One region of the Aliamphritea hakodatensis genome, then DNA from elsewhere that is predicted to be linked to it. Evidence: predicted binding sites of a transcription regulator. Region 1 holds the regulator's gene; each other region holds the start of a gene.
The links. The regulator FNR, encoded in region 1, switches genes on or off when oxygen is low (the NO sensors DNR and NnrR bind a similar motif). The targets are predictions, from matches to a motif close to TTGATNTANATCAA.
Positions count from the first base shown of each region.

Region 2: the regulator FNR is predicted to act here: its motif matches at 3,624-3,637, upstream of PCI15_RS20620 (histone deacetylase family protein).
Region 3: the regulator FNR is predicted to act here: its motif matches at 5,585-5,598, upstream of PCI15_RS06695 (DUF4856 domain-containing protein).
Region 4: the regulator FNR is predicted to act here: its motif matches at 6,014-6,027, upstream of PCI15_RS15560 (HP1242/YdcH family protein).

Region 1 is NZ_AP025281.1:1,862,166-1,869,757, forward strand. Features, by position in the region: gene PCI15_RS08470 (phosphatase PAP2 family protein) at 1-422, opposite strand, end outside; gene rdgC (recombination-associated protein RdgC) at 562-1,476, opposite strand; gene PCI15_RS08480 (thioredoxin family protein) at 1,587-2,138, opposite strand; gene PCI15_RS08485 (adenine phosphoribosyltransferase) at 2,417-2,959, opposite strand; gene fnr (fumarate/nitrate reduction transcriptional regulator Fnr) at 3,032-3,814, opposite strand; gene hemN (oxygen-independent coproporphyrinogen III oxidase) at 4,011-5,408, opposite strand; gene PCI15_RS08500 (sulfite exporter TauE/SafE family protein) at 5,511-6,185, opposite strand; gene ccoS (cbb3-type cytochrome oxidase assembly protein CcoS) at 6,178-6,372, opposite strand; gene PCI15_RS08510 (heavy metal translocating P-type ATPase) at 6,391-7,592, opposite strand, start outside.
Region 2 is NZ_AP025281.1:4,545,961-4,553,552, forward strand. Features, by position in the region: gene flgA (flagellar basal body P-ring formation chaperone FlgA) at 1-676, shown strand, start outside; gene flgM (flagellar biosynthesis anti-sigma factor FlgM) at 806-1,114, shown strand; gene PCI15_RS20605 (flagellar protein FlgN) at 1,129-1,623, shown strand; tRNA gene PCI15_RS20610 (tRNA-Arg) at 1,684-1,759, shown strand; gene PCI15_RS20615 (tetratricopeptide repeat protein) at 1,776-3,410, opposite strand; gene PCI15_RS20620 (histone deacetylase family protein) at 3,733-4,659, shown strand; gene PCI15_RS20625 (sodium ion-translocating decarboxylase subunit beta) at 4,731-6,032, opposite strand; gene oadA (sodium-extruding oxaloacetate decarboxylase subunit alpha) at 6,044-7,592, opposite strand, start outside.
Region 3 is NZ_AP025281.1:1,464,551-1,472,142, forward strand. Features, by position in the region: gene PCI15_RS06680 (ABC transporter permease) at 1-1,571, opposite strand, end outside; gene PCI15_RS06685 (Fe(3+) ABC transporter substrate-binding protein) at 1,676-2,707, opposite strand; gene PCI15_RS06690 (sterol desaturase family protein) at 2,826-3,938, opposite strand; gene PCI15_RS06695 (DUF4856 domain-containing protein) at 4,021-5,439, opposite strand; gene PCI15_RS06700 (16S rRNA (uracil(1498)-N(3))-methyltransferase) at 5,660-6,373, opposite strand; gene PCI15_RS06705 (MATE family efflux transporter) at 6,559-7,592, shown strand, end outside.
Region 4 is NZ_AP025281.1:3,372,622-3,380,213, reverse strand. Features, by position in the region: gene PCI15_RS15585 (SbcC/MukB-like Walker B domain-containing protein) at 1-2,980, shown strand, start outside; gene PCI15_RS15580 (hypothetical protein) at 3,010-3,756, opposite strand; gene PCI15_RS15575 (hypothetical protein) at 3,798-4,154, shown strand; gene PCI15_RS15570 (DUF3422 family protein) at 4,248-5,597, shown strand; gene PCI15_RS15565 (BolA family protein) at 5,607-5,921, shown strand; gene PCI15_RS15560 (HP1242/YdcH family protein) at 6,090-6,335, shown strand; gene PCI15_RS15555 (ABC transporter ATP-binding protein) at 6,441-7,592, shown strand, end outside.

The sequences.
Region 1 (7,592 bases):
GACAGGCCGATCAGCCCGGCAATAGTGAAGGCGGCTTCAGACCAGTTGGGGTAATAAATACTCAGCGCTGACGCAAATGCAAAGGCGGCTGCTGCGTGGCCGGAAGGGAAGCTGAAGCGGTCTGCCGGCCGGATAGCCGGGGTAACCCCACGGAGATGATCACAGGGCCGGTTGCGTTTGATCATTTGCTTCAGGATCAGGAAAAGCGGTACTTCAATACTAAAGGTAATCAGGCTGGCCTGTAAGAAGTCCGGGCCACTGACCGGTTCGAGCCAGAATAGCAGTAATCCTGCCAACAGATATGCGAGACCGTCTCCCAGCCTGGATGTCCAGCGACTGAGTAGGGCGATATACGGTTGTTCATAACGGTTAAAAATCCAGAAATACAGCCGGGTATCCAGGAACTGAAGTTGTTGCAGCATATGATCAGTCTCATTGAGTGATTCAATATGTGCATTGTTGAAAGAAAGGGTGACAGCGACGTGAAATTGAAATGACAGTTAAGTGAAGCCGGGGAAGGAAATGCAGCAGACCCGGAACAGGTCTGCTGCGGATGTATTACTATGGACGGACTGCTTCACCGCCAAATGCTTCCAGCAGCATCGGAATCAGGCGGGTCAGTTCCAGCGACATGGCGATAAATTCAGAATCGAACCGTTCCATGGCTTCTTCAGGGCTGTCCTGATCGAGTTTTTCTTTCAGTGAATCGGACAGCTTCAGGCGTTTCAGGCACAGGTCTTCCTGAATGATAAAGTTCAGGCTCTCCTGCCAGTCAACCGCCAGTTTGGCAATGCGTTTACCGGCTTCAAGATGCTGGCGGATTTCATCGCTTTCCAGATCCTGACCTTTACAGCGGATTACGCCATTTTCAACGCTGGTGTCACGTAACTCACATTCATCAAGTATGACAAAGTCCTGGGGGCGGGTATCCGCGCTTTCCAGCCATTGTGACATGATGGCAGACGGTGAATGATTGACGTCCGGCAGTACTACTGGCAGTGAGCCCAGCTCGGTTCGCAGGTGGCTGAGCAGCTCTTCGGCCCGTTTATGGCTGCTGGCATCAACAATGAGCAACCCTTGCTGCGGAGCAATCAGCGCGTGGGTAGTCTGGAATTTGCTGAAGGCCCGGGGCAGCAGATCAATGATGATTTCATCTTTTAGCTGATCGCGTTCTTTACGGTATACCTTACGGGCCTGTTCGTGTTCGATCTGCTTAACTTTGGCTTCCAGTTTTTGCTTGATAACTGAGGAAGGCAGGATTTTTTCTTCTTTCTGGGCGGCAATCAGCATAAAGCCCTGGCCAGCATGGACCAGCATGTCAGACAGACCGTGGCTGGGGCTGATCCAGCCAAAGCGGCTCAGTTCCTGGCTGCTGCAGGGGGTGAAGGCTTTGTCTTCCAGCTTGGCTTCCAGTGCTTCTGCGGTGTGTTCGAAAGGTTGAGAGAACCGGTAAAAGATTGCGTTTTTAAACCACATAACGTGCCTTGATTTGTGAAACTGTAAATCGATAAAAAGCCCCCTTTACCTGTCAGTCAGGTAAAGGGGGCTGATGAAGTCGGACATTACCGGCGGGTGGTTCGCCGGAATTAATTGGATGCCAGTAATTTATAGCGCAATGCTTTACGTGCCTTGTTTACGGCCCGGTCTACGTAGAATCCATACAGGTCAACGGTGTTGATGCCAACCATCTTGTCGGTCAGCACCTTACCGTCATTAGGGTCAACAAACAACAGGGTAGGGGTGAATGCTGAGTTGTAACGGCTGGCAAAAGCCGTCGCGTCTACCGGATCACCGTTATAGTCGATGATGGTTTTACTGCCGTCAAAAATAGTCAGTTTGCGGAACAGCAGTTTTTTGTCGTATTTGCCGCTCAGTTGCATGGGCTGAAGAATTTCGCGGGTGATCAGTTCACAGTACTGACAGTCGGGCTGGCTGACCAGAATCAGTGCGAAACGGTCACCGGCGATCTGCGCGTCCTGCTGAAGGTTGAGGAGTTCAGGCAGGGAATTTTCAGCGGTAGCTGCCGCAGGCTGGCTGATCGGGGACAGAGCCAGTTTCTGTGCTGGCTGAGCCCAGCTCAGAAGGCTGATCATTGTACCCGTTAGCAGGGTAATCAGGGGGAGCAGTCTCAGTTTCATTTTTATTATTAACTCAAGGCTGTTTTGTCCATGCAGTTGTCTCTCGCATGGCGGATTCAGGCACAGGCTGACGGTAGATATTTTGCGTGCTAACCGGCAGTGCACCAACGACGTTGACCGATTGTAAGCGATTTTTGAGACGGTTTGCTACGTTTCTGGGCAGAATGGTGAGAGTAACGGTGGTTGGTTACTTAAGTTGTTGTTTTATAGGAAAGTGTTTTTCAGGGTGAAACAAAACAGCCCTGTAAATACAGGGCTGTTAATTGTTAAGAGCGGGCTCAGAGGCCTTCGTAAGACATCAGGCTGTAAACGGGAATGCCTGCTTCCTGAATCTTGCGGGAGCCCTGCAGGTCCGGCAGGTTGATCAGGGTGGCGACTTCGGCAACGCTGGCGCCCAGTTCTTTTATGATGGTGCTGGCGGCCAGTACAGTGCCTCCGGTGGCGATGAGATCGTCAAAAATCAGCACGTTGTCACCTTCTGATACCGCATCAGACTGCATTTCAACCGTGGCGCTGCCGTACTCCAGTTTGTATTCCTGGGAGACTGTTTCACCCGGCAGCTTGCCCTTTTTACGAACCAGCACCAGCGGGATATTAAGCTGGTAAGCCATAATGGAACCAATCAGAAAGCCGCGGGCGTCAATGCTGGCGATATGAGTAATGTCTGAGTCGATATAACGCTGAATGAAAGCGTCGCTGATCATACGCAGGGCTTTGGGGTCTTTAAACAGCGGTGTGATGTCGCGGAACATAATGCCCGGTTCCGGCCAGTCCGGAATCGTGCGCATAACTGATTTTATATAACATTCATCAAAAGACATGAAGAGTCCTTACAACAGGGCGTAATTCTAAAATGTGTACCGATATATTTTGTCGTGTACTGAAAAGGAAGACTAGTCCATCTGGCTGGTGGTGATACGGTCGTCGTCTTCTTCGCCGACACAGTCACCGGACAGGCGCTGAATTTCATGCAGCTGAACCAGCTCGATTTCTTTACCTTCAACCGTAATCAGACCGTTTTTCTGGAAACGGGTAAAGATACGGCTGACGGTTTCAACGGCCAGACCCAGGAAGTTGCCGATTTCATTCCGTGACATAGATAAACGGAACTGTGTAGCGGAGTAACCACGTGCTTTATAACGGGAGGACAGCTTAAACAGGAATGTCGCGATACGCTGCTCGGCATTTTTCTTACTGAGCAATAGCATCATTTGCTGATCTTCACGCACTTCTTTACTCAGCGTCCGCAGTACCTGGCGGCGCAGCTCCGGTAATTGTCCGGAGAGTTCATCCAGCCGTGGGAAAGGAATTTCACAAACGGTAGTTGTTTCCAGTACTTTGGCGGAAATAGGGTACTCATTGCCATCAAAACCGCTGAAACCAACCAGTTCGCCCGGGAAATAAAATCCGGTGATCTGTTCTTCGCCTTCATTGGTCAGGCTGTAGCTTTTAATGCTGCCGGCGCGGATGGCGTAAATTGATGAGAATGAATCACCCTGATGGAACAGATGTTCACCTTTTTTCAAAGGGCGGCTTTTCTCAATAATGTTATCGAGACGGTCCATTTCTGTCAGATTCAGGGATACAGGAAGGCACAGTGAACTCAGGCTACAGGTGCTGCAATGTACCTGAGATATACTGTGTACTTTGCGATCGGTTGCCTTTGTGTCACTCATTATCAAGTCCTGTGATTAGTTCATATATCAGTGTATACATTCGATTATGAAGTAATTTTAGTACGGGTTGAAGCAATTTAGACCACAACACGTTACTTTTGTCGCACAAAGCCATAAAAAGTAACAGTTTTGTTAAGTCCGTTGCTCGGGCTGTTGTCCTGAGTCATTGTTCGCTCAGGACATTCAGTGTTACCGGTCAGATAATTCGGGAGAACCCCTGAGTCGCCGTTCGCTTCGGAATATAGGCATCAAAAGTCATGCAAATCCGGCGGATAAGCAGCCTGCCAGTGCCGGTTACCAGAAGTTCGCGGCCCTGTTTTTCGAGGCTGACAAGGCCATCCTGAGCAAACTGATTTATTTCTTCGAGCTCATCGGCAAAGTATTCGTCAAAGCTAATATCAAAATCCGTTTCGATGCGGTTTTTATCCAGTTCAAAATGACAAATCAGCTGGGTAATAACCGCCCGGCGGATACGGTCGTCAAGGCTCAGGGTAACACCCCGGTTAATCGCATGGACATCGCTTTCCACTGCATCGGTATACAGGCGCATATCGTGCTGGTTCTGATAGTAAACATCGCCGATCTGGCTGATCGAGGAAACACCCATGGCAACCAGATCACATTCTTTATGGGTGGTATACCCCTGGAAGTTCCGGTGTAACTGGTTATTACGCTGGGCGATGGCGAGCTCGTCGTCCGGTTTGGCAAAATGATCCATGCCGATATACACGTAGCCGGCAGCCGTCAGCATTGCGATGGTCGTTTCCAGAATGGCCAGCTTGGTTTCCGGGCTTGGCAAATCTTCAGCATGGATATGTTTCTGGGAACGGAAACGGTCTGGCATATGCGCATAGTTAAATACGCTCAGGCGATCGGGGCTGAGTTCAATGATGGTAGCCAGGGTTTTTTTGAAGCTTTCCAGTGTCTGATGGGGTAAGCCGTAGATCAGATCCATGTTGATGGAGCGAAAGCCCAGGCGGCGTGCTTCGCTCAGCACCGCAGCGACTTCTTCCACCGGTTGTACCCGGTTAACGGCTTCCTGTACTTTCAGCTCAACGTCCTGCACACCCAGGCTGATACGGTTAAAGCCAATGTTACGCAGTACCTGAAGGGTTTCGTTATCCACTTCACGGGGATCAATTTCAATTGAATAATCGCCGCTGTCATCATCCAGCAGGTTAAAGTTGTCACGCAGTGCCTGCATCAGCTCAGTCATTTGTTCATTGCTGATGAACGTTGGGGTACCGCCGCCCCAGTGCAGTTGCTCAACAACCCGGTCTTTAGAGTACCATTTGGAAAGCTGCGCCATTTCCTGATACAGGGTATCCAGATAAGGCTGGGCTTTCTTGCGGTTCCGGGTGATAACCTTATTACAGGCGCAGTAATAGCACACGTGAGCACAGAAAGGGATGTGCACATAAAGCGATAAGGGTGTGCTGGTATCTGCGGTAGTTTGCCCGCAATTAACCAGATCACTGGCCTGAAGAGAAGGATCAAACTGGATCGCGGTTGGGTAAGAAGTATAACGGGGGCCTGACAGATCGTAACGGCGGATCAGATCCAGATCCCATTCAATTAGGTTTGGTTGAGTCACTGCATAAGTCTCTTGCTAAAACTGTATAGGGGCCGGTCTGTGCCGACTTATTTGGTATGAGGATATTTTATGCGTGCCAGACAGCAGCCGCATTGACCCTGATCAAGCGCTGAAGAATTGCAGTAAGCCGGAAGCCGGTAAGGTGTAGATGCCGAAGCCGATAATGCACAGGCCGGCGGTGGCCTGGGTGAGGCGGTGCTGTAAAAATCCCTGTAGCTGCCGGGCCAGCATTCCGGTAACCAGCATGGCCGGAATGGTGCCAATGCCAAAGCCTGCCATCAGCATCGCGGAGGTTTGCCAGTCAGCAGCACTGGCGCTCCAGATCAGTGTTGAGTAAACAAGTCCGCAGGGCAGCCAGCCCCACAGACTGCCCAGTAACAGGGCGTTCGGCACGGAACTGACCGGCAGAAGCTGTTTGCTGAACGGTTGAATATGTTTCCACAGATGTTTGCCCAGACGTTCAATATAGGTGACGGCCTGCCACCATCTGGCAATATACAGGCCGAGCAGTATCAGCATCAGGCCGGCGACGGTTCGCATAATCAGGCCGGTGGTGGGGGATTCGATCAGCCAGCCCAGCGCGCCGAGTATTCCGCCGGCAAGCGCGTAGCTCAGTACCCTGCCGGCATTGAAGCCAAGCAGGAGTAGCAGAGGGTGATTATTTTGCCGGTTGATACCCATGGCGATTGCGCTGGATATCCCGCCGCACATACCGAGACAGTGAGCGCTGCCGAGCAGCCCCAGCAGGACTGCATAAAAGATACTGAGTTCAGTCATCCTGTTTATCAGCAGCTTTCTGTTTGGCGTCGTCGGGAATCAGATGTTCGTCGTCATCAAAGAGGATACTGTGGGCAGGCGACTCCATATCGTCGTACTGGCCGCTGTTGACGGACCAGAAGAATCCCCAGATGCCCAGACCCGCAAGGATAATTGCAATTGGGATTAACAGGTAGATGATGTCCATGAGAGATCCGTAGCCTGATTAACTTTGTGATTTAACTGCTGTTACATCCGGCGATGAAGCCGGTTGTCTGGCGACTGTAAGGCGTTGCTTCAGCCGCGATAAGCGCAGGGCATTACCGACGACCACCAGTGAGCTTGCAGACATACCAATGGCTGCCATGTAAGGGGCAATTAATCCGCTGGCAGCCAGCGGCAGGGCGATAATATTATACACCAGTGCCCAGCCCAGATTCTGGCGGATAATTCGCTGGGTTTTCTTCGCGTGGTTCAGCGCCTGAGGCAGGCGTTGCAGATCACTGGAGATCAGTACCGCGTCGGCATTGGTTTTGGCCAGATCCGTCGCGGCGCCCATGGCGATAGAGATTTGTGCGCCGGCCAGAACGGGGATGTCATTAATGCCGTCGCCAACCATAATGACCCGGGCGCCTTCTGCCTGTAGCTGCTGCACGTGTTGCAGTTTCTCTTCAGGAGATACACCGGAGATAACCTGATCAATGTTCAGTTGCTGGGAGACGGCACCGACAGCCGCGGAGTTGTCGCCCGTCAGCATTGTAACGGTCAGGCCTTGCTGTTGTAGCTTCTGGACTGACTGAGCGGCATATTTGCGAAGCGGGTCGTTAAGGCAGAACCATGCCAGTGGTGTCTGTTCAGTCACCAGTAAGAGCCACTGGCCATTGTTATCCGGCGCATCCTGATAAGACAATACCTTCGGGCAGTCTGAGCTGGCAAATTCAGGCTTACCAATCCGGTATCTGATCCCGTCTACTGTGCCTTCGAGGCCTTCGCCAATATGGTTGCGAAGGTCGGTTGCCGGGGCAATCTGAAATTCTTCACAATGAGGGTGGAACGCTTTGGCAATCGGATGTTCGGAGTGGGCTTCCAGTGCGGCGGCGATATCCAGACAGCGGGTGTAATTAAGTGCATCCAGAGTGATTGTTTGCTGCAGGGAAAGGTTGCCTTCAGTCAGTGTGCCGGTTTTATCAAACACTATATGGGTGGCGTGAGAGAGGCTTTCCAGCACATGCCCCCGGGTGATGAGGATGCCGTTTTCCCGCAGGGCGCCGGTGGCTGCCGTCAGCGCAGTAGGGGTCGCCAGAGAAAGTGCACACGGACAGGTTACTACCAGTACCGAGAGCGTTACCCAGAGTGCGTGTTCCGGGGCGATGTTCCACCAGATAAGCGCCACGGTGATGGCTGTAATTAAGACGGCAGCAACAAAAT
Region 2 (7,592 bases), 2.5 Mb from region 1:
AATAGTTACTTTTATAGCGATCTTCACTCTGGCAGTAAAGGCCCATGCCAGCGCCTACCCGACCAAAATCAAACAACAGGCGGAAGATTATCTGTATTCCGTGTATTCCGTAGAACAACCACTGGCCCGCACCAGCATCCGATTACGCCCTCTCAGCCCCCAGCTAAAGCTCTCCCGCTGTAAACAGCCAATCAGCTTCAAACACGCACCAACACGGGCCAGCAGGGTAAGTATTGCCGCTCAGTGCGACCGCCCCAAGTGGCAGGTTTTTCTGACCGGCACCGTTGAACAATGGCTGCCGGTTGCCCATACAACCCGGCCATTAAACAAGGGCACCATTTTGGGGGCTAAGGACATCGCGCTGGTCGAAACTGACATACGCAAGGTAAGCCAGGCCTATTTTACGGACCGTGCGGAATTGTTTAACCGGCAACTCAAACGCACCCTTCGCAGCAAGCAAATCATCACGGCCCAGGCCCTGAGCAAGCATCTCCTGGTACGCAAAGGAGACCGTGTCGTCATTGAAGCTAAAAATGGCAGCATGCAGGTGCGTATGAATGGCACTGCACTCGAAGACGGTGAACAGGGCAAACAGATCAATGTAAAAAACACCCGCTCCGGCCGTATCGTACGCGCGTATGTCAGCCGTGTTGGCGTTGTCTCAGTCACACCCTAACGATTAGCACCGTCTGTATATCACTGATATACTTAACCTAAAATTTTTATAATTTTTTTAGCATTTTTTAACTAAAGATTATTCACACTGCGCCGATATACTCACTCATAGAAAAATGAGGTTCAGAAAATGGTTATTGATATCACGGGTTTATCGTCCAATCAGGCGACCCTATCTCGTGGCAAGGTGAATGAGCAACCTGCAGCGGGCAACAAGCCTGCCACTGGTACGGCCCCCGCCAGCCAGCCGGCAAGCAATGTCAGTATCAGTGATACTGCACAGGCTATTCAGAAAACCATCGACAGCAGTTTAACTGATGACGGTGTAAATGCTGACCGTGTTGCAGAACTGAAAGCAGCCATTGAAGATGGCAGCTATCAGGTAGACGCCCTGAGCACAGCCAAAGGCCTGCTTCAGATCGAAACACAACTCGGCTAAGCAACATACGGAATATGCAGACAGCAACGCCTTTACAACTCAGCGAACTGAATACCCTGAATCAGCAGGGGCTGGTTACAATTGGCAAACTAAGCGCACTCCTTGATCAGGAGTATGACGCCCTGTCTGCACGAAATGTTGAAAACATCCAGCAAACGGTCCAGCAAAAAACGGACATTCTGCGTGAGCTGGAAACCAACAGCAGATCCCGGAATGCACTGTTTAACCAGTTAGGTGTTGCAGCGAGCAAGCAAGGCCTGGAAACATTTTCCGACACACTTCCACCAGAGCCACGCGCCGAATTTCTCAAGCACTGGAAGCCTCTGGAAGCACTGCTTCTTGAAGTAAACGAGAAAAACCAGCGTAACGAAACCGTCGTGACACGCAACAGCCGTAACCTTGAACATCTTATGAGCATTATTCGCGGCCAGAATCAAAAAAACATGCTTTACGACAATGCCGGCGGAAAAGGCAATTATTCAGCCCAGCAACGCTTAGGCAAAGCTTAAAATATTTCCGCGCTTACCCCGTGACTCCACGCAGAAACATCAGTAGAATCAGCCACCTGCCTCCCCGTAGTTCAACCGGATAGAATAGGGCCCTCCTAAGGCTTAGATAGGGGTTCGAGTCCTCTCGGGGAGGCCACTTCCCTCTCATCAGATTACTTTATCAGCTCTCCAAGCGGCCCATGCGGTAACGACTTCGCAGGCAGTTTCCTGAAGCGCTCAAGCACATTCAGCTTACGCTGCTGATCATCTGACAGCTGGCCGTTCCGCAACAGACCCAGATAACGGTCAACCATTTTTAAACGGCCTTCACGGCGCTCCTCATCATCCCGCGCGGTTTCGAGGAACAGCTGAGCAAGGTTCAGCATCGCGGCAAAATTAGTAAAGTCGAACTCAACAGCCGCACCAAAAGACTTAATCGCTGCACCTACTTTACCGCTCATATAATGCTTAATCCCCAAACGGTTTGCCTTAAGGCTCATCTGCGCATCTTTAGCCTTCTTCTTTCCTGCCTCAGGGACCGATGCAACTTTTTCCGACTCCAGCATAGGCACTACATCGCCGGACAAGGCCAGCACCTCCCGATCCAGATCTAACGGCGTTTCAAGACGATCATTCACCAGAATTGCTTCTTTCAGCAGCCGCTCTCCTTCAGAAAAATCCCCCGTGCTCTCAGCAAACTGACTGCGTATCAGATTGCTGCGCACTTCCAGCCCAAGATCATTCGGAAAATTCTGCTTAGCCCGCTGCAACAGCAAATCCATATCACGGGCAAGCTGATACTGTGTTTTCTCATCCGAGTGTTTCGCTTCGAGCATAAAGACATTTGCCAGACACAGGTAAGGCTCTGCTGAGTGTAAACTGCTGCGCTTGCCAAGAGATATTGATCGCCGGTAGGCCGACTTTGCCACTTCCATAACCTTGGTTTTAGTGGCGACACGTCCCAGCTTCATTTGCCTGGGAATAGCCAAAGGGGCTTTGGAGGTTGCCTCCCGCAGCATCTCACGGGCCTCCCCCAGATCCCCTTGCTTTTCATAGACCTCGGCAAGTAAATCATAGGCGGCAATCATCAGCGGCGATCTCTCAATCAGCCTCAGCAACTGCTCCTGTGCCAGTGACAGCTCCTCCATGCCGATGTATACCTTTGCCAGATACAATCCAGCCTCTTTTTCACCACTCTCGTGGTAAATGGTCTCAAAGAGCCGGCGGGCATCCTCCAGCCGCCCTAACTGCAATAACAGCGAGCCACGAACAATCTGTAAATGGTCGAATTCAGGATGCTCACGGTAAATCAGGTTCTCACAGATTTTCAGCGCCTGCCCGATCGACCCGGCTTCAACCGCCAGATCCACAGGACGCAGCGCCATCTTACGGCGCATTACCTGATCAATTCGCTGTTTCAGCTCCTCCATCGTGAAGGGTTTAATCAACAGATCATCCGGATTACTGTCAATGACCTGGAGAATGGCTTCCTGAGAAGAGTCACTGGTCATACAAATCCAGGCGGCACTGGGCCGGATAAACCCGCGATAACGCGCTTCTTCCAGTATCTGAATACCGGTAACAGAATCCCGCACGTTATGACTCAGCAGAACGATGTCATAATCATTTTGCGAGATAAGCGGAATCACCCGCTCATTACTGGTGACCGCCTTAATGTTATGCATGCCAAACTCGCGCAACATGTAATACACCGTTGCACGCATATTGCCACTACTGTCCACCAGCAAGACACTGGTGTCACTGTAATCAATTTTGCGATTAAATTTTAAATCCGAAACAAGTGGCACAGACACGCTTTTCCCAACATTAAACCGATATCACATATATCTTTTATTCAGGTTATCAGAATGTCAGAAACAGGTGGAGTGAAGCAGGCAGGGATTTTGCGCCATGCGTCTTAAAATGGGCAAAAAAAAGCACCGGTGTAGGGTGAAACACACGGTGCTAAATACAGTTCTATGCTGTGATGATCATATTACGCAGCTACTCGCCAGCACACCATGATCCATGTCAATATCTGCACCATAAAGCAAATTAGTTACACTTTTGACTAAGCGCCCGGGCTGAGCGAATTCAGTAAACTGAAACAAATACAGGGATAACAATAATATGACGACTACAGCCTTCATTAGCCATGAGGATTGCGGCCTGCACAATATGGGGCCAGAGCACCCGGAAAGCCCGGTCAGACTCATCGCCATACAGAAAGTACTTAGCAAAACCGGGTTAATCAATGATTTGGTACAGATGGAATCCGTACATGTCACTGCAGATCAGATAAAGCTGGCACATTCCGGCCATCACCAGTCAGACCTGCTGCAACTGGCGCCTGTATCCGGCATCGTTCACGCAGATGCAGACACAGCACTGTGCCCCGATAGCATGCATGCCGCAAGCCTGGCTGCAGGGTCAGCAGTTCTGGCAACCGAACAGGTTATCAGCCAGCAGGTCAGCAACGCCTTTTGCTCCGTACGCCCCCCGGGCCATCATGCCGAACATGGGCTGGCGATGGGCTTTTGCCTATACAACAACGTCGCCATCGGCGCCATGCATGCCCTTCAGAAGCCAGAGATCAATCGGGTTGCCATCCTTGATTTTGACGTTCATCACGGCAATGGCACGGTAGATATCTTTAAAGATACTCCAGAGGTAATGGTGTGCTCAACATTTCAGCATCCTTACTACCCGGGCCGCCTTCATGACGTTCAGCGGGAGAATATCGTTAACTGCCCGCTGGCCGCCGGCAGCGGAAGCCTGGCATTCCGGCAACAGCTGGAGGATGTCTGGTTGCCGGCCCTGCAAAAACACAAACCCGATATGATCTTCATTTCAGCGGGATTTGATGCCCACGAAGAAGATCCGCTGGCAGACCTTAATCTGCGCGAAGAAGATTACTACTGGGCAACCCAACTGATCATGGACGTTGCGCGCACTTACAGCCAGAGTAGGGTCGTCTCCATCCTGGAAGGCGGCTACAACCCTGTCGCACTGGCGTTCAGCGTGCAGTCACACCTGGAAGCCTTAAACGGCAAATGACCCCTGATACCACTACCGCACACAAACAAAAAAGGCTGCCCGTGGCAGCCTTTTTTTACAGTTTGTAAGCCTTAGCCAACAAACTTGATCATCACACCGGCAGCAACCGCAGAACCGATTACACCGGCTACGTTCGGACCCATTGCATGCATCAGCAGGAAGTTCTGAGAGTTCGCCTCCAGACCCAGCTTATTCGATACACGTGCAGCCATCGGTACCGCAGATACACCCGCAGAACCGATCAGCGGGTTAATCGCATTACCACCCGCCATTCTGTTCATGATCTTCGCCATCAGGACACCACAGGCAGTACCGATACCGAATGCAACCACACCCAGCAGCAGGATACCCAGTGTTTCTACGTCCAGGAACTTATCTGCAGACAGCTTAGAACCTACAGACAGACCCAGGAAGATGGTGACGATGTTGATCAGTGCATTCTGCGCAGTATCACTCAGACGATCAACCACACCACACTCACGCATCAGGTTACCGAAACAGAACATACCCAGCAGAGGCGCAGCATCCGGCAGCAACATCGCAACCAGGATGAGCAATACAATCGGGAACATGATCTTTTCAGACTTAGCAACCGGACGCAGCTGTACCATTGCGATCTTACGCTCACTTTCAGACGTAAGCGCACGCATAATTGGCGGCTGAATCATAGGTACCAGCGCCATGTATGAGTATGCTGCTACCGCAATCGCACCCAGCAGATCCGGCGCCAGCAGGCTGGCAACATAGATCGCTGTCGGACCGTCAGCACCACCGATGATACCGATAGCCGCTGCATCCTGAATGCTGAAGTCCATCAGACCTAAAGTCGTCAGGCCTACCGCGCCCAGTACGGTTGCAAAGATACCGAACTGTGCCGCAGCCCCCAGGAACAGAGTCTTTGGATTCGCCAGCAGCGGCCCGAAGTCTGTCATGGCACCAACACCCATGAAGATCAGCAGCGGCGCTACACCGGAAGCAATCGCAACATTGTAGAAGTTGTACATCATACCATTGTTGTAACCGGCATCCTGAGCGGCATAAACAGCAGCAGTATGCTCAGCAGCTGATGAAGATGCGTAAGCACTTTTCAGCTCATAAATGTCAGTGGTATTCATGTTCAGCGCAGAGGCAATAGACTGAATAACTTCAGGACCGCCCAGGTTAAGCGCATTCTCTACAGCCGCATATGCCAAACCCGCTTCCGGGATGTTAGCCATAATGCCGCCAAAGCCTATCGGTACCAGCAACAGTGGCTCAAAGTTCTTGCGAATAGCAAGAAACAGGAGCAACAGACCGACAAGGATCATCACAACCTGCCCACCGGTAATATTGTATATCCCGGAGGCGTGCCATAAATTCAGTAGGTTTTCCATCGAACCAACCCTTATGCCAAGGTGATCAGGCTATCGCCCACTTGAACAGTGTCGCCTTCTTTAACGTCAACGCTGGAAACAGTACCGGCACGTGCAGCACGTACTTCAGTTTCCATCTTCATTGCTTCCAGAATGACCAGAACGTCACCTTCCTGTACCGCCTGACCGACAGCCACTTCAACTTTCCAGATGTTACCGGCAAGTGGTGCAGGAACAGATTCAGCAGGACCCGCCGCCGGTGCAGCAGGCGCTGCCGCTGCAGGTGCTGCAGGCGCAGCCGCAGTGATATCGCCGCCTTCAGAAACCTGAACAACGTAGCTCTGACCATTAACGTTAATAGTGTAAGTCTGTGGACCAGTGTTTTTAGGTGCAGCCATTGCTTGTGCGTCCTCTAAAGTTGGTGCCGGTTCGAAGGCATCCGGATTGTTTCGGTTTTCCAGGAATTTCAGACCGATTTGCGGGAACAGTGCGTAAGTCAGCACGTCATCGATCCGGTTATCAGACAGGCTCAGACCTTTGTCAGTCGCCAGCTGTTCCAGTTCAGCTTTCAGCTTATCCAGTTCAGGCTCCAGCAGGTCTGCCGGACGACAAGTGATTGCTTCACCGCCATCCAGTACACGTGCCTGCAGGTCAGCATCGTATGCTGCCGGTGCTGCACCGTACTCACCTTTCAGAATGCCCTGAACTTCTTTAGAGATGGTCTTGTAACGCTCGCCCATCAATACGTTGATAACCGCCTGAGTACCCACGATCTGTGAAGTAGGGGTTACCAGAGGAATCATACCCAGGTCTTTACGAACCCGTGGAATTTCCTGCAATACTTCGTCAAACTTATCGGAAGCACCCTGCTCGCGCAGCTGGTTTTCCATGTTGGTCAGCATGCCGCCCGGCACCTGAGCAACCAGGATACGGGAATCCGTACCGCGCAAAGAACCTTCAAACTTAGCGTACTTCTTCCGCACTTCACGGAAGTACGCTGCGATTTCTTCCAGCTGATTCAGATCCAGACCGGTATCACGGTCAGTGCCTGCCAGCGCAGCTACCACTGACTCAGTAGAGGTGTGGCCGTAAGTCATCGACATTGAAGAGATTGCTGTATCAACACGGTCGATACCGGCTTCAACAGACTTCAGAATCGTCATATCAGACAGACCGGAAGTCGCATGTGCATGCAACTGAACTTCCAGCTGAGTCTGCGCCTTCAGGCGGGATACCAGATCAAAAGCGTCGTAAGGTGTCAGGATGCCCGACATATCTTTAATCGCAATAGACTCTGCACCCAGGTCTTCCAGCGTTTTGGCAAATTCGACCCACATGTCAGTCGTGTGCACGTCACTCTTGGTATAAGAGATGGTGCCCTGAGCATGCTTACCGGTTGCTTTAACAGCTTTAATAGCCGTCGCCAGGTTACGGGGATCGTTCATCGCATCAAAGATACGGAAAACATCCACACCGTTTTCAGCAGCACGCTCTACAAACTTCTCTACAACGTCATCAGCATAGTGACGGTAGCCAAGCAGGTTCTGACCGCGCAGCAACATTTGCTGTTTAGTATTCGGC
Region 3 (7,592 bases), 400 kb from region 1:
GGGGCTGCATCAATGAGGCGTTCATCAGAGGCCAGTTCAAATGCCCTGACGGCCAGTGTATTAAAGTTGAATGGCCGCAGTATCAGTGTTGCCGGGAGTTCTTTGAGTACATCAACGAACACAATCAACAGCGCAGTTAAGACCGAGCTGCGCATCAGTGGTACGTGAATGCGCTTTAATACCTGAGTCGGAGTACAGCCCAGCGAGCGACCTGCGCTGTCAACACTGGGTTTTATCTTATCCAGCCCGGTTTGAATTGACCCCAGTGAGACTGCCAGAAAGCGGACCATATATGCAAATAATAGAGCGAATAACGTGCCTGAGAAGATCAGCCCGGGGTTAAAGCCAAACCATTCTGAAGACAGGTTGATCAGTTGGTGATCCAGCCATGCCATCGGAATAAGAATGCCGATGGCGATAATGGTGCCGGGCAGCGCGTAACCCATGCCGGCGACCATAACCGATGTCCGGACACGTTTGTGATCATTCATACGTCTGGCATAAGCCAGAATGAGTGCCAGACACACCGCCAGAACGGCTGCTGCCGATGCCAGCGTAAATGAATTCCAGGCAAGTTCGATAAAATCCTGAGGATTAAATTCAGCCTGTGTTATGGCCCAGTTGAGCAGTACTCCGCCGGGTAGCAGGAAGCCAAATAAAACCGGGAGCAGGCATACAAAGAAAGCCGATGTCGCCTGCATGCCAGAGAGTTGAACCAGCTTAGGTTGTTTTCTCTGCTCGTTATTCGCATGGTATTTAATCTGCCTTCTGGAATATTTTTCCAGCAGGATGAGCAGTACCACAAAACCCAGTAGCATTGCCGCCAGCTGTGCTGCGGCTGCCGAGTCACCCAAGCCATAGAATGTGCGGAAAATACCGGTTGTGAAGGTGGCTACACCGAAATACTGCACGGTGCCGTAATCGGCGAGGGTTTCCATTAACGCCAGCGTCAGGCCGGCAATGATTGCCGGGCGGGCAAGTGGCAGAGCCAGTTTGAAAAAGGCTTTCTGGCGGCTGTATCCAAGGGTTCTGCTGACTTCAAGGGCACTGCTTGACTGCTCGAGGAAAGCCGCTCTGCTCAGCAGATACACGTACGGGTACAGCACCAGAGATAACATGACGGTGGCACCGCCCAGTGAGCGGATTTCGAAGAAGTAATATTCACCGTAGCCAAGCCCGGTGATGTTCCTGATCAGGCTCTGTACGGGGCCGGCAAAATCCAGTAGTCCGGTATAGGTGTAGGCAATGATATAGGCGGGCACTGCCAGCGGTAGCAGTAGCGCCCAGGTGAATATTTTGCGGCCGGGAAAGTCACAAACGCTGGTCAGCCAGGCAGGAGGGACCCCCAGCAATAAAACGCCGACGCTGACGCCAATCAGCAACGCCAGCGAGTTGCCTACGTAATCGCCCAGTACTGTGCTGAACAGATGACTCCAGACATCGACAGAGCCTGCGAACAGGAATGCGCAGATCACCAGTACCGGGAGAGCAAGGATGCTTGCAATCAGTACGGCTGAGCCAGATAACCAGTTAATGTTTCTGGCGGTTGAGCTGAATGTCTGCGTCGTCATAAAAATCAATCTTACAAAAATACAAAAAGCGTCAGCCACTCATTTCACTTAAAAATGAGTGGCAACGCTTGGAGGCATGCGCCGTTATGCAGGGAGGGCAGGCTTTATTTCCAGCCAGCGCGGTCCATAAGTTCAACGGCTGCGCGGTTGTTTTCCCCCAGTTTGCTGAGTTCAACAGTATCCGCTTTAAAGTCACCAAATTCTCTGAGTACACTGGAAACATCGCTGCCTGCAACAACCGGGTACTCACTGTTGACTTCGGCGTACCACTTCTGCGATTCAGCGGAAGTCAGGAACTCAATCAGTTTAATTGCGTTTTCTTTGTTTTTAGAGGCTTTGGTTACACCGGCACCACTGACGTTAACGTGGGTGCCGCGGTCATCCTGGTTTGCCCAGAAAACGCCAACATTGTTAACCAGTTGTTTGTCTGCATCTTTGCTGCTGTTGGCCAGGCGGCCGAAGTAATACGTATTGGCCAGGGTCAGGTCACAGACGCCTGCATTGACTGCCCGCAGCTGATCGGTGTCGCCACCGGCAGGCGGTTTGGCAAAGTTTTTCACAAAGCCTTTTGCCCAGTTTTCGGTTTGCTCTGTGCCATTGGCTTCCAGCATCGCTGCAACCAGCGACTGGTTGTAAACATTATTGGAAGAGCGGGAGCAGATTTTGCCTTTCCATTTAGGATCTGCCAGGTCTTCATAAGTGCTTAACTGGGCAGGATCAACTTTGTCTTTTGCGTAAAAGATCGTCCGGGCACGCTGTGACAGGCCATACCACTGGCGATCGGTATCCCGCAAATGAGCAGGGATAGCAGCATCCAGTGTTTCGCTGGTAATTGATTGTAATACTTTTGCATCTTTCGCCCGCTGCAGACGGCCGGCATCAACAGTAATAAAAACATCTGCCGGGCTGGCTGAACCTTCTATCTGCAGACGTTTCAGCAGAGCATCCGCATTGCCGGTGACCAGGTTTACCACAATGTTGGTTTCTGCTTCGAATTTATCCAGAAGGGGCTTGATCAGCGCTTCTTTACGGGCTGAATAGACATTGACCAGATCTGAATCTGCCAGTACCGGAAGGGCGAATGAGCTAAATAACGTGCCGGCTGTCAGGGCGAAAATACCAAAACGATTTGCCATCGAAGATACCTTACTGTGGGTGGTTAGCGGTTGGTCTGTTTGGTGACCAACGGATAGTTAAGTCGATTATAAATGATAACGGTTTGTATTTGTAGCATCGTTACGGATGCTGAGTGATTTATCTGCGCTGGATCAATGTCTTAAAAATCCGGGGCTTTCGCAGTGAATTCCTGATGAGAAGCGCTGCTTCAGCGAAAGGCTGCAGATAGAGTTGTTTTAACGAATGCTCATTAGCCTCTTCTGTTTTGCTGATGCCAAAACTGAGCCGGGTATCAGGTTCTGATAAGTGCAGACAGCCGAACAGGCGATCCCAGACAGCCAGTGCTGCCCCGAAGTTTTTATCAAAATGCCGTGGCGCTGTGGAATGATGAATCTGGTGCTGGGCCGGAGAGATCAGCCAGCGTTCCAATGGTTGCCAGTAATGGATTGCAACATGACTGTGGCGCAGGTTGGAGCCGGTTACGTTAAACGCAAATACCAGTACGTTTGCCCCCAGTACGGTAATCAGGTCTACCTGGTTGGCAAACAGGAATACGAATAAAGCAATGCTGATACCCTGTACAAGGCTACTGCGCAGAGAAAACAAAATCCCTTCAACTGGATGTGTTCTCAGAACCGTCAGCGGCGTCATCGTACGGGCACTGTGATGTACTTTGTGAAATGCCCAGAGCACCGGCCAGCGGTGCATCAGGTAGTGAAGATAGAAGCGGGCAAAGTCGTCCAGAATAAACAGCCAGAGGGTGAAGCCGGCGGCTATCTGCCAGTCCTCAAGAAGAATGAGCGGACGGAAGCCTGCCGTACTTTGCAGCCACTGAAACATAAAGGTGGCGATGGTCAGCTTGGCGAGTAAAGCGGGTGCAAGTACAGTAAATAACAGCCTGTTGATTATAAAAATCAGCCCGTCGGCCCGACTGGATCTGGACAGCCACGCCTGTTTATCGAAGCAGGTTCGCCAGGCATGTGTCATTTTTTGCTTCTTAAGTAAGGTCAGCCAGGCGAGAGCGATAATCAGGGCACAGCCCAGATACCCAACAAACAGACGCTTACGTGGGTCGAAAAAGTTTGCGTAAATATCGCTGCTAAATTCAGAAAATATAGTATCGAACACGTTACTGCCTGGAGTCGGATAGGTTACTGCGAATCTGACCTGATAAGGTTTACCGAGTATATTTTTAAGTCTGGATATTGTCAGCAGTTTCAGGGCGTAGAGGCTGATGTCTGTTTGATCCATGTCAGCCGGTGCCGAATCAGCGCTGAAAAAAAACCGCAGAGAGTGTCTGCGGTTTTTTTGTTTACTGACACAGGTTGCTATATCAGTCGTTTTCAGCGCTGTCAGCAGAACCCAGCTTGTCGGCCAGGTCAGACAGGTTTGCCAACTGATCGTTGTTGTTGGCTACCAGGCTGAACTTGTCTTTCAGCAGCTGCTGTACTTTCAGCATGTTCAGTGCGTACTCGTTCAGAGATACAGAGTTAGACTGCTGGTAGTTACCTTTGGCATCGATACCGGAAATCTGAGTGTTACCCAGCAGAACCGGGCTGTAACCGATCAGACGGTTCAGCTGAACCGCTGTTTCGCCCAGGTCTTTTCCGCCGGTTTGCAATGACATAGCGAAGCCTTTCAGCTCGCCCCAGTGCTTGGCGTACTTGCGGTACAGCTTTTCGATATCAGCATTGCTTTCAACTGCTGCCTGCAGGGCGATCGCATCTTTGTAAACAGAACCGGCATATTTAAATGCTGCTTCAGCAATGACTTTTTCCCAGTTAGTTTTGATGGTTTTCGCGTAACCCATAAGAGCTTCACGCTGCTGAGCAGTCAGGTCTTCACCGTTTGCAGACGTGATCAGCTCACGGCCATCAATGAATGCTTTGGTGATGGTATGCATGTAGTCAGACTTGCCGCCTTTGTCTGCATTAGCTGCATAGTAACCGTGGGCAAAAGTCATTTCTGTTTTCAGGTCGATCATGCCATCGTTGTTGGCATCAGCGGCTTTGAATACGTCTTTCTTACCTTTAGCAATGGCGTAAGCGGTTTTAGCGTCCATCGTCAGGGCATGTGCCGGTACACCGAAGTAGCCAAAAGCTTCATCCCAAACGTGCTCTTTACCGGTGTAAGGTGTGCCTTCTTTGTAGGCTTTACCGTTAGGTTTGTTACCTGCTTCCAGTTTCTCATCCAGATAGTTATCAACTGCCTGGTTGTAGAAGACAGCGCCCATTGCAAACTTGGAAATCAGCTGGGTGTAGTCCAGGCCGGTCAGCGGATCAAAGCCTTTATTAGTCGCTGCAGCTTTCTTGATCATGAATTCGATAACTTCAGCACCGGTCATGTTGCCAGGCCAGCCGTTTACAGCGCCCTTGTAGGTTTTACCTGCCAGATTTTTCTTTTTAGAAAGCTCATCGATCTGAGACTGCTTAACTTTAAAGCCTTCTTTTGAAGCTGGATCAATGATGGCACGGCCAGCATCTTTACCTGCAAAGTAAGCCAGCATCTGAGTTTCCAGCTCAGGGTTGGCAGAGCCGTTGCCTTTGCCTGTCAGTTTTTTCAGCGAGTTGTGCAGGGCGTGACGTGCAATCTGGCCGCCGTAGGAAACAGAGCTTTTCTTATCGCCGTTATAGTCTTTAACGGTAACTGGGAAGTCCGCATAAACTTTGTGGCTGTCAGCCAGAGTTGCCTGGGAAGCAAGCATACCAGAGGTAGCGAAAGTAACTGCTAATGCGAGAGATTTAAGTTTCACGGTAATAAGACCTTTAACTGAACAGGTGTGAATATCCAGTGCATGAGGTCCGTGTCAGACTTCAGGCACGCTTATTTAAGATGGCAGGAAGTTATCATAATCGTATTCAAGGGGCAATTAATAGTTATTATCATTTAGATTATGTTTGATGCGGGTCATATTTGCAGAGAATAAGCAGTCTATCTGAAAGCTGAGCTGATCGGTTTGACGGATGTCATGTTCAGATGGGAAACAGCCGGGCCAGGAGCACGGGAACGGCGGTTTCTACCCGTAAGATCCGCGGTCCGATGTGCATAGCCTGAAGCCCTGCTTCACGAAGTTTTTCAACTTCATATTTTATAAATCCGCCTTCCGGTCCGACTGCAAGGGTCGTTGGAATTTCGTCGGCTATCGGGCAGGGGGCCGCATCGTAAGGATGGGCAACCAGGGCCCGGGTATTGGCAGCGATTGCCGGAAGTTCATCTTCAACAAAGGGTTTGAAGCGCTTACGCAGGTGAATTTCCGGAAGTTGGGTATCAACGCATTGTTCAAGTCCGAGTAACAGCTGTTCGTTCAGGCTATCTGCTTCAAGCACCGGGGATGACCAGTAACTCTTGTCGACTCTGTACGCGTTTATCAGATAGATCTGCTTAACGCCCATGCTGGTAACGCTTTGTAAAGTACGTTTGAGCATCTTCGGACGTGGCAGTGCCATAATAAGTGTCAGCGGCAGTGCTGGCGGAGGAGACTGTGTGCAACTGACCTGTAATGTCACTGAGTGTTCCGACAGTGAAGTGACGACAGCACTCCCCAGATCACCGTTCAGTTTGCCTACTCTCAGCGTATCGCCTTCCTGAGCCTGATGAACACTGCGGATGTGCTCGAAACGCCGGTCTGTAAGGACAGCGGTGTTCTCTGTTTTGAAGTCTGTGGCAGTTAACAGTATCAGGTTCATGGTGCGGCATTCTGTGTGATGAGAGTTGTCAGGCGGCGCAGAGTATGCGGCAAAGCCGGGCATTTGTGTAGTGCACTTGCGGTAAATCAGTATCACTGCTGCTGTATCAATAAAACCCAGAGAAAAGCCCCATAACGACAGGGGATTCTGTAGAATAGCGGAAATTTTCTTGTTAAGGCCAATTTGTGCGCGCGAATCTTTTGACAGGCAATATTACCGGCACGCTGGTCAGAATGACTATTCCAATGGTGTTTGGCATTGTCAGCCTGATGTTGTTTAACCTGGTTGACAGTTATTTTGTCAGTCAGTTAGGTACCGGTCAGCTTGCTGCGCTTGGTTTTACGTTTCCTGTTTCTTTTGCTGTTATCAGTTTGTCTATCGGACTGAGTGTCGGAACCTCTGCAACACTCGGAAGGCTGATCGGTGCCGGAGAGCATCAGCAGGCCAAACAGCTGACGACGGATAATCTGTTGCTGACAACGCTGTTAATGGTGCTGGTCAGCAGCATAGTGACACAGTTTATTGAGCCCCTGTTTCGCCTGTTAGGCGCGGATTCTTCACTGCTGCCTTTTATTGATGCTTATATGTCCGTGTGGTTTGTCGGGGCGGTTTTCTACGTCATTATCATGGTATCTAACAGTTCTTTGCGGGCTTACGGTGATACCACGATACCTGGCGTAATTATGGCCTTTTCTGCCATTCTCAACGGTGTGCTGGATCCGTTATTTATCTTTGGCTGGGGGCCGGTACCCGCGTATGGCATCGAAGGGGCTGCCATTGCCAGCGTGCTGGCCTGGGGAGTGACCGCAACTCTGGCCGTGCTGAATCTGTTGCTGCGTAAACGCTTGTTATTGCTCACGATTGTTTCCTGGGCAAATTGTGTTTCACACTGGCTGATGGTGATGCGAATCGGTTTTCCGGCGGCACTTTCTAATATGATGACGCCGCTGGCTGCAGCGATCATGACGGCAGTGGTTGCGGAACACGGAGCAGAGGCGGTTGCAGCGTTCGGGGTTGGCAGCAGGCTGGAATCCCTGGCGCTGATCGTTAATCTGGCTTTGTCCATGACACTGCCGCCTTTTTTAAGTCAGAATTTCGGCCGGGGGAACATTAAACGTGTATCTCAGGCCTACCTTGCTGCGATGAAATTTGCGCTGGTATGGCAGGCAGTTGTGTACCTGTTCCTGTGGCAGTTTGGCAGCGGTATTGGCAGTCTGTT
Region 4 (7,592 bases), 1.5 Mb from region 1:
AGTGCGTGAGAGCCTGCTGAAACAGTGCCCGGACATGAAGCTGGAAAAACGTGCCAGCCGCTTTATCCGTGAGCTGGTCACCGAACTCAGCTACGACCCGCAAATGCCGAACGACGACGAGAAGTTTGTGAAGAACTTCCGTAACGCGCTGAAATTTGTGCCGATCAACAGTCCGACCCGTTTTATCCGTGAATTCGTGCTGGATGAAAACATCGTCCACGTCGGCGCGTTCCGAAAATCCCTGGATGAATACCGGGTGATGGAACAGAAGACCCGTGAAGTAGCCAACCGCATTGGCGAACTGGAGAAGGTTCAGGAGCAGTGCAAAGGCATTCACCGCAACGTTAAGAACTCGGCGGAATACGAGTGGGTGGTGCATGAGACCCGTTTTGAACACGCCGACTTGAAAAAGGAAGGTGCCCAGGACCGTCTGGAAGCCAATCAGGAAAAAGAAACCCAGTTACAGACAGATCTGGAAGCCAACAGCGAACAGCTGAATACGGTAATGCAGAATCTGGCGGAAGCACGCGCGGAACTGAATAACACCGACAGCGCCCACAAGGTTAAAGCACTGGAAAACTCCATTGATGCCAAGCAGCACGAGCTGAATGTGGTCAAAGAGAAGATCCAGAACGTCTACAGCCTGCTGCGCTCAACCGTTACCTTCTCTAACTTCCAGCAGTTCCTGCCTTCAAGCTTTATTCCTGTGGTTCAGGAGTCGGTTGCCCTGTGGCGCTCCGGCGAAGACATGATGGCGGAAGCCTGGCCGCTGGAACCGGTGAACGTGGATAACAACCTTGAGAAGCTCAAGGGCAGCATCGACGAAGTACGCCGTGAAATTTCCCGCCGGTTTGAAGCCTCGGTGATTCGCATGAATGAACTGCGTACCGAGATTCAGAACCAGCGCAGTGCCGTTGAACAGCTGAAAGAAGGTCACGCGCCATTACGTCGCAATACCCGCGAGCTGATGCAGCTGCTGAACGATTATGGCATTCAGTCCACCCCGATCTGTGAGCTGGTGGACATCAACGATGAGAAATGGCGCATTGCTATCGAGAGTTTCCTGGGCGCACGCCGTGAAGCCCTGATCGTTGATCCTGACCGGGTGAAAGAAGCGATTACGCTTTACCGCCGTAAAGGCCGCCATCTGAAAGGCTGCCGGATCGTTAACACCACCAAGAGCCACGAATGGCTGAACCGCAGCAAGCCAAACTCACTGGCGGAATTTGTGGATTGCCAGACCGACGATGCCAAAGCCTATATGAACCGGGCGCTGGGTGCTGTGATCGCGGTGGAAACCGAAGCGGAACTGATCCGTCAGGAACGGGCACTGACCTACGACTGCATGTTGCAGACCGAAGGTACCACTACCGCCATCCGTGAAGAAACACCAATGCTGGGCAGCGGCGGTGGCCGCCGTCAGCATCAGCTGCAGCAGCAGGGCCGTCAGGTCGATGAAATGATGGCTGAGTTCAGCGTGCTGAACAAAGACCATGAAGATCTGGATAACCTCAAAGAAAATCTGGTCCGCATGACCACCGGGCTGACCGGTGTCGGCGAGCGGGTTTTCGATCTGGCCAACCAGCGTGACATGCTGCACAGCGAAATTGACGGTTACCGTCAGGGCATTACCGACCTGCGTAACCAGGACGACAGCGGTGTACAGCAGCGCATCTCTGATCTGGTAGACGCACAGAAGCAGGCACAGGATCAGCAGAAGAAGCTGATGGATAAACTGCAGACCACCCGTACCAGCCTGATTAAAGATAACGCCTCGCTGGAACTGCTGGATAAAGAACTGGTAGAACATGCGGCTGCACGGGGCAAGTGTGAAGATGATGCGAATTTTGATGCACAGTCCGCGCAGGAAAAACGTGACTACATGGATGAATCCTGCTCCGGTGATCTGGACCGGATCATCTTTGAATCGGCCAAAAAGGCCCAGTCTGAACTGGGTCTGATCGAGAAGAAAAAGAATTCCGTCCGTGACGGTGTGGCTCAGTACAAGGCCCGTTACCACGGTTCCGGCCTGAGCCATCAGGAACTGGATAAAGTTACCCCGGACTCCACTCACGAACAGCTGGAGCGTTTCGTCAACGATACCATTCAGTCCCTGCGTGACAGTGAACTGGCGGAATACACCGAGAAAGCTGAACGGGCCCGTCTGGAAGCGGAAACCTCATTCCGTTCCGACTTCGTGGCTCACCTGAAAGATCAGATCGACAAGATCAAAGAACTGATCCGCGAACTGAACGCCCACCTGAAGAACCGTCCGTTCCATAAAGAGCGTTACGGCTTTGAAATGACACCGAACCCGGAACTGAAAGACATTCTGGAGCTGGTGGAGGCGTACACTAAGATGGATCAGGCCAATGTTGGTAGCCTGTTTGATCTGCAGCATGATCAGGACAAACCGCATCAGGATGCGCTGGCGAAGATCCACGAAGTACTGAAAGACGAAGGTGAAAGCAGCCTGCTGCAGGATTACCGTAACTTCTACAACTTCGAACTGGTGATCAAAGATCTGGACGGCAACCGCAAGACCACCCTGAGTCAGCGGATCAAGACAGGTTCCGGTGGTGAGCACCAGGTACCGTTCTACGTGGCCATTGCCGCCGCGATGGGTGCTACCTACCGTCTGCGTGACAGTGCGGATGGCGTGACGCTGGGCGGCTTCAGCCTGTCGGTATTCGATGAAGCATTCAACAAGCTGGATGCTGAGAACACCCAGACATCACTGGGCTTCATGAGCGATCTGGGTCTGCAAACCCTGATTGCCGCGCCGGATGATAAGTACTCGCTGATGGCGACCACCATGGATACGGTTATCAACGTATGCCGTGATGGTCGGGTGGTGGATATCGACGTTGAATTCCCGACCCCGAAAGGCAAGGAGCTGCTTAACTCAGATAACCCGTTCCGTCTGGCAGCCAGGAATACGGCGGAATCTGAAGACGTTGGTGAGCTGGAACCTGCCTAGGTTCCGGCAGCCGCAAAGCAGTAACCGGATCAGCGATCCAGATTGTGCCAGTGGGAACCCCTCTGGTGCATTCTGGGTTCCGGCCGGCTCAGGTTTGGCCGCAAGCTGTAGCGGGGCTGGCCTTTCTCATAAATTCGCAGATGAAAAGGCGTGTTAGCGTGGCTGACCGGGCGCACCTGCCATTCGTGGGGGGCATCCAGCAGGGTCAGTAACAAGGTTTTTGGGCTGATAACCGCTTCACTGCTTGTCTGAAGATTACCGGGCAGCGCCAGTTGCTGATTATCCAGATGGCTGAACTGCTGATTGGCAAGCAGGCGACAGACGCCGGCTATATTCCAGACCTCGGGTAAGTGTTGCATCGGGCTGAGCAGGCCCATATGGGAAGGTGAGACAATATTCTTATCTTTAGAGAAGAATTTTCTCACGGTCAGATCAGAGTGGGCCTTAAGCAGCGAGTTATCCCGAACGTTGCCGTCGAAATCCACCTGATTCAGCCCGTCGATCATCAGCTGCAGATCGAAATCACAGGCCTTGATAAACCGCCAGGCAGGCTCCATTGATGTTCTGGAACCTATGCTGTACTTCAGGGCAGCTTTACCGTTGCGGGTTTTGCCTTCCAGCAGGGTGATCAGCAGGTAAGTGGTCTGAAAGTCCACCAAGGCTTCCGGAGACGCAATAAAGCAATACGGCTGTTCCCGCTGGCAAAAGCTGATCCAGGCATCGCGGTCATTCAGATGAGGCAGGTGGCGGATATTCATTGATAGCGGGATATTCAAACGACAGTATTATCACCGCAGTATACCAAGTTGGAGACTCTATGAAATTAATAAATCGTTCGGCGTTTTCATTGTTGCCGAAACAGCCCTTCGCTGACTGGGCAAACACGCTGGCTGCGGATGAGCTGAATGCGCCGATGAGCCTGGAAGACCATCGCCGTGAAGCCAGTGTGTACATGGTGGATGAGTTTCAGGAGGAGACCGATATCACCCGGCTGCTGCAACAGCATTTTGCGGCGATGTTTGACAATGAACTGGCGGCCTGGGATGAATTTGGCGATGACTGGCCGTCCGACCGCAGTTTCAGCGTGTTTCAGGAATGGTTCGATGTGACGCCACAGGTGATTGCGGTGGACTTGTCCGCCCAGCCGCTGATGCTGGCCCCCTTAACCGACTGATTCTGCACAGCTGATACTGACCTGTCTGGCTTTTTCCGGGGCGGCGGCTCAGGTAAGATGCAGGCACACGCCAGTAGCGAGTTAATATTCCCTATGACCATGCAATTTTCTGCCAAAGACAGTTTATCCGAGCACCCGTTACGGGAAGAGCTGTATGCCGAAATGCATTCCCGGCCTTTCCGGGTGATAGATGCACCGGCACGGATCAGCCATCTGGTGATCATGTGCGACGAGTCGCAGAAAAAATCCCAGTATCAGCATTTACTCAGCCTGTGTGAAAACTACGGGGTTGCGCCACCGGATCAGGACGTCGCTTTTTTTCAGATGGACCTGAACGGCTTGCAAATGCGCCGTGAAAAGCACCTTGAGTTTATAGCCTACACCTTTACCAGCCGTTGTGATGATGCCGAAGCACCCTTTGCCCACAGTTGTGTGGGTGGCTTACCGGAAGCCTGGCTGGCCGGGCTGGAAGGGCAGATCATTACCGCCTTTCACGTCACCGTACTGGATGTAGCGGAATCCGGCGAACCGGATATTCCGCAGGTTAAGCAATACTTCGACGACATGCGTCTGATTGGCAGCCAGCCCTCACAGGGGGCGGTACAGGTCTGGACCACCTATCAGCTGCACGATGACGGTTACGGCCGTTTTCTGGTCTATAACCGGGAGATGAGTGCCAGCCAGTTAGGCCGTCTGGTACAGCGTCTGGTGGAAATTGAAACCTACCGTTTAATGACCCTTCTTGGCCTGCCGCTGGCCCGTTCAATCAGCCCGCAACTGCGGCAGATGGATTTGCAGCTGGCAGAGCTGACCCAGACCCTGGCGCAGGGGGAGCAGCAGGAAGGTTTTGAAGATGCCCAGCATTTGCTTGGCCGGCTGACGGACATTGCCTCGCAGGTTGAAGCCTACCGGGCGCAGTCTACTTTCCGCTTTAATGCCACCCTGGCTTATCAGGCCATCATGTTTAATAACATTGATGAACTGCGGGAAGACGAAGTGTCCGGCCACCTGACCTTGCAGGAATTCATCGGCCGGCGGGTTGGCCCTGCGGTTAAAACCTGTGAATCGGTCGCCGCCCGTCTGGAAGACTTGTCCCGCCGGATCGACCGGGTCAGTGATATGCTGCGTACCCAGGTGGATCTGTCGATTCAGGGGCAGAATCAGGAACTGCTCAGCTCCATGGACCGGCGCTCAAAAATCCAGCTGATGATGCAACACACCGTAGAAGGGTTATCGGTTGCGGCGATCAGTTATTACACCATCGGGCTGGTGAAAATATTTCTTGGGGTGCTCTACGATCAGGGCATCTCATTCGATAAAAGTCTGGCGCTGGGGATCTCCATGCCGCTGGTGATCATTGTGGTTGCCTGGCTGACCCGGCGTATTCATTCGAAATTTAATAAACTGGCTGATGATCCGGATTCCCGGTCAGGTCATGGGTAAAGGTGTGAAATGACACAAACAATTGCTGCACAGATTGAGTCCATGCTGCGTGATTCACTGGCTGTGGACCAGCTGTATATTGAAAATGAAAGCCACATGCACAGCGGCCCGGCAACCGACAGCCATTTTAAAGTGGCAATCGTCTCTGACGACTTTACCGGCAAACGACTGGTTGCCCGTCATCAGGCGGTCTATAAAGCAGTGGACAGCCTGATGAACAATCCGATCCATGCATTCTCCATGCATCTGTATACCCGACAGGAATGGACTGATAAAAACGGTGAGATTCCATTGTCTCCTAACTGCATGGGCGGCTCTAAGTAAGCCTCAGAAACAAGCGCTCCGGCCCCGGCCACAGCGCTTTTTTTGTGTCTCAGTTCTTACTTAGAGATTGATAAGAAAAGGTGCATCTATTGTTGATGAACATCAATGTTTTTCTTTACCGGCAGCGCGATAGTTAAGTCATCAAAAGCATCTGTTAAGGGAACGAAGATGAGCATTGAGCACCACGATCTGATCCACGAACTGCCGGAATATCGCCAGCGTATCCACGATTTAAAGATATCAAACGCACACTTTTCACGGCTGTTTGATGAGTATCATGACGTCACCAAGGAGGTGGAACGTATGGAGACACTCACTGAGCCGGTCTGTAGCGACACAGAAAATGCCCGTAAAGCCAAACGTCTGCACCTGAAAGATCAGCTGTTTGCGATGCTGACGGCTGAGCCGGCCTGATAACCAAATACGCCGAATTCTGATTTCGTTATCAAACCCGCTTTATTGCGGGTTTTTTTATATTTATAGTGTCAGTAACGGTTATATTTTTTTGTAGGATTATTAATGCATTCAAGCGGTTACAACTGGCGCTACATTTTTTCCATCGCCCGTGAATATAAGCCGGAACTGATAAAGGCTAATCTGATTGCGCTGGTGGCCACCATTGCCAGCGTACCTTTACCCCTGCTGATGCCATTACTGGTCGATGAAGTCTTGCTGGGGCAGCCGGCAACCCTGGTGGAAATCTGTCAGCAACTGTTCCCTGCATCCTGGCAGGGGGCAATACTCTACATCACCGCGATACTGGTGCTGACCATCATCCTGCGCTGTATCGCGCTGGTGCTGAACGTCTGGCAGGGCAGGCAGTTTACCCACATTTCCAAAGAAGTGGTGTTCCGTATCCGGCAGGGGCTGCTGCAAAAACTTAAACGTATCTCCATGGCGAAATACGAAACCCTGGGCAGCGGTAAAGTCAGCAATCACTTTGTGGTAGATCTGGATACCATTGATCAGTTTGTCGGTACGTCTCTGAGCAAGCTGCTGCTGGCAGGGCTGACCATTGCCGGCACCGCAGTGGTGCTGCTGTGGATGCACTGGCAACTGGCACTGTTTATTCTGCTGCTGAATCCTATCGTTGTGTACTTCACCATGGTGCTGGGCAAACGGGTTAAAGAACTGAAGAAGGATGAAAACGCCGCCTACGGAGCATTTCAGAGTTCCCTGATTGAAGTCCTGGAAGGGATTTACCAGATCCGTGCTGCCAACCGTGAAAAACATTATCTGCAGCGCTTACAGGATCAGGCCGCCGAGGTCCGGGACCGTTCCGTTGCCTTTGGCTGGCGCAGCGAGGCGGCTGGCCGGTTCAGCTTTATGGTGTTCCTGGTGGGGTTCGATTTATTCCGTGCCCTGTCCATGCTGATGGTGGTGTTCTCCGACCTGAGTATCGGCGAAATGATGGCCGTGTTTGGTTACCTGTGGTTCATGATGGGGCCGGTGCAGGAACTGTTGGGCATTCAGTATGCCTACTACAGCGCCAATGCGGCCTTATCCCGCATCAATGAACTGCAGAATCTGGAAGAAGAACCGGACTACCCCCATCTGGAAAACCCGTTCAGTCAGCGGGAATCCATCGGCATCGCGGTGGATAACATTCACTTTGGTTATCTGCCGGAGCAGGAAGTCCTTAAAGGGCTGAGCTTAACCATTGAGCCCGGC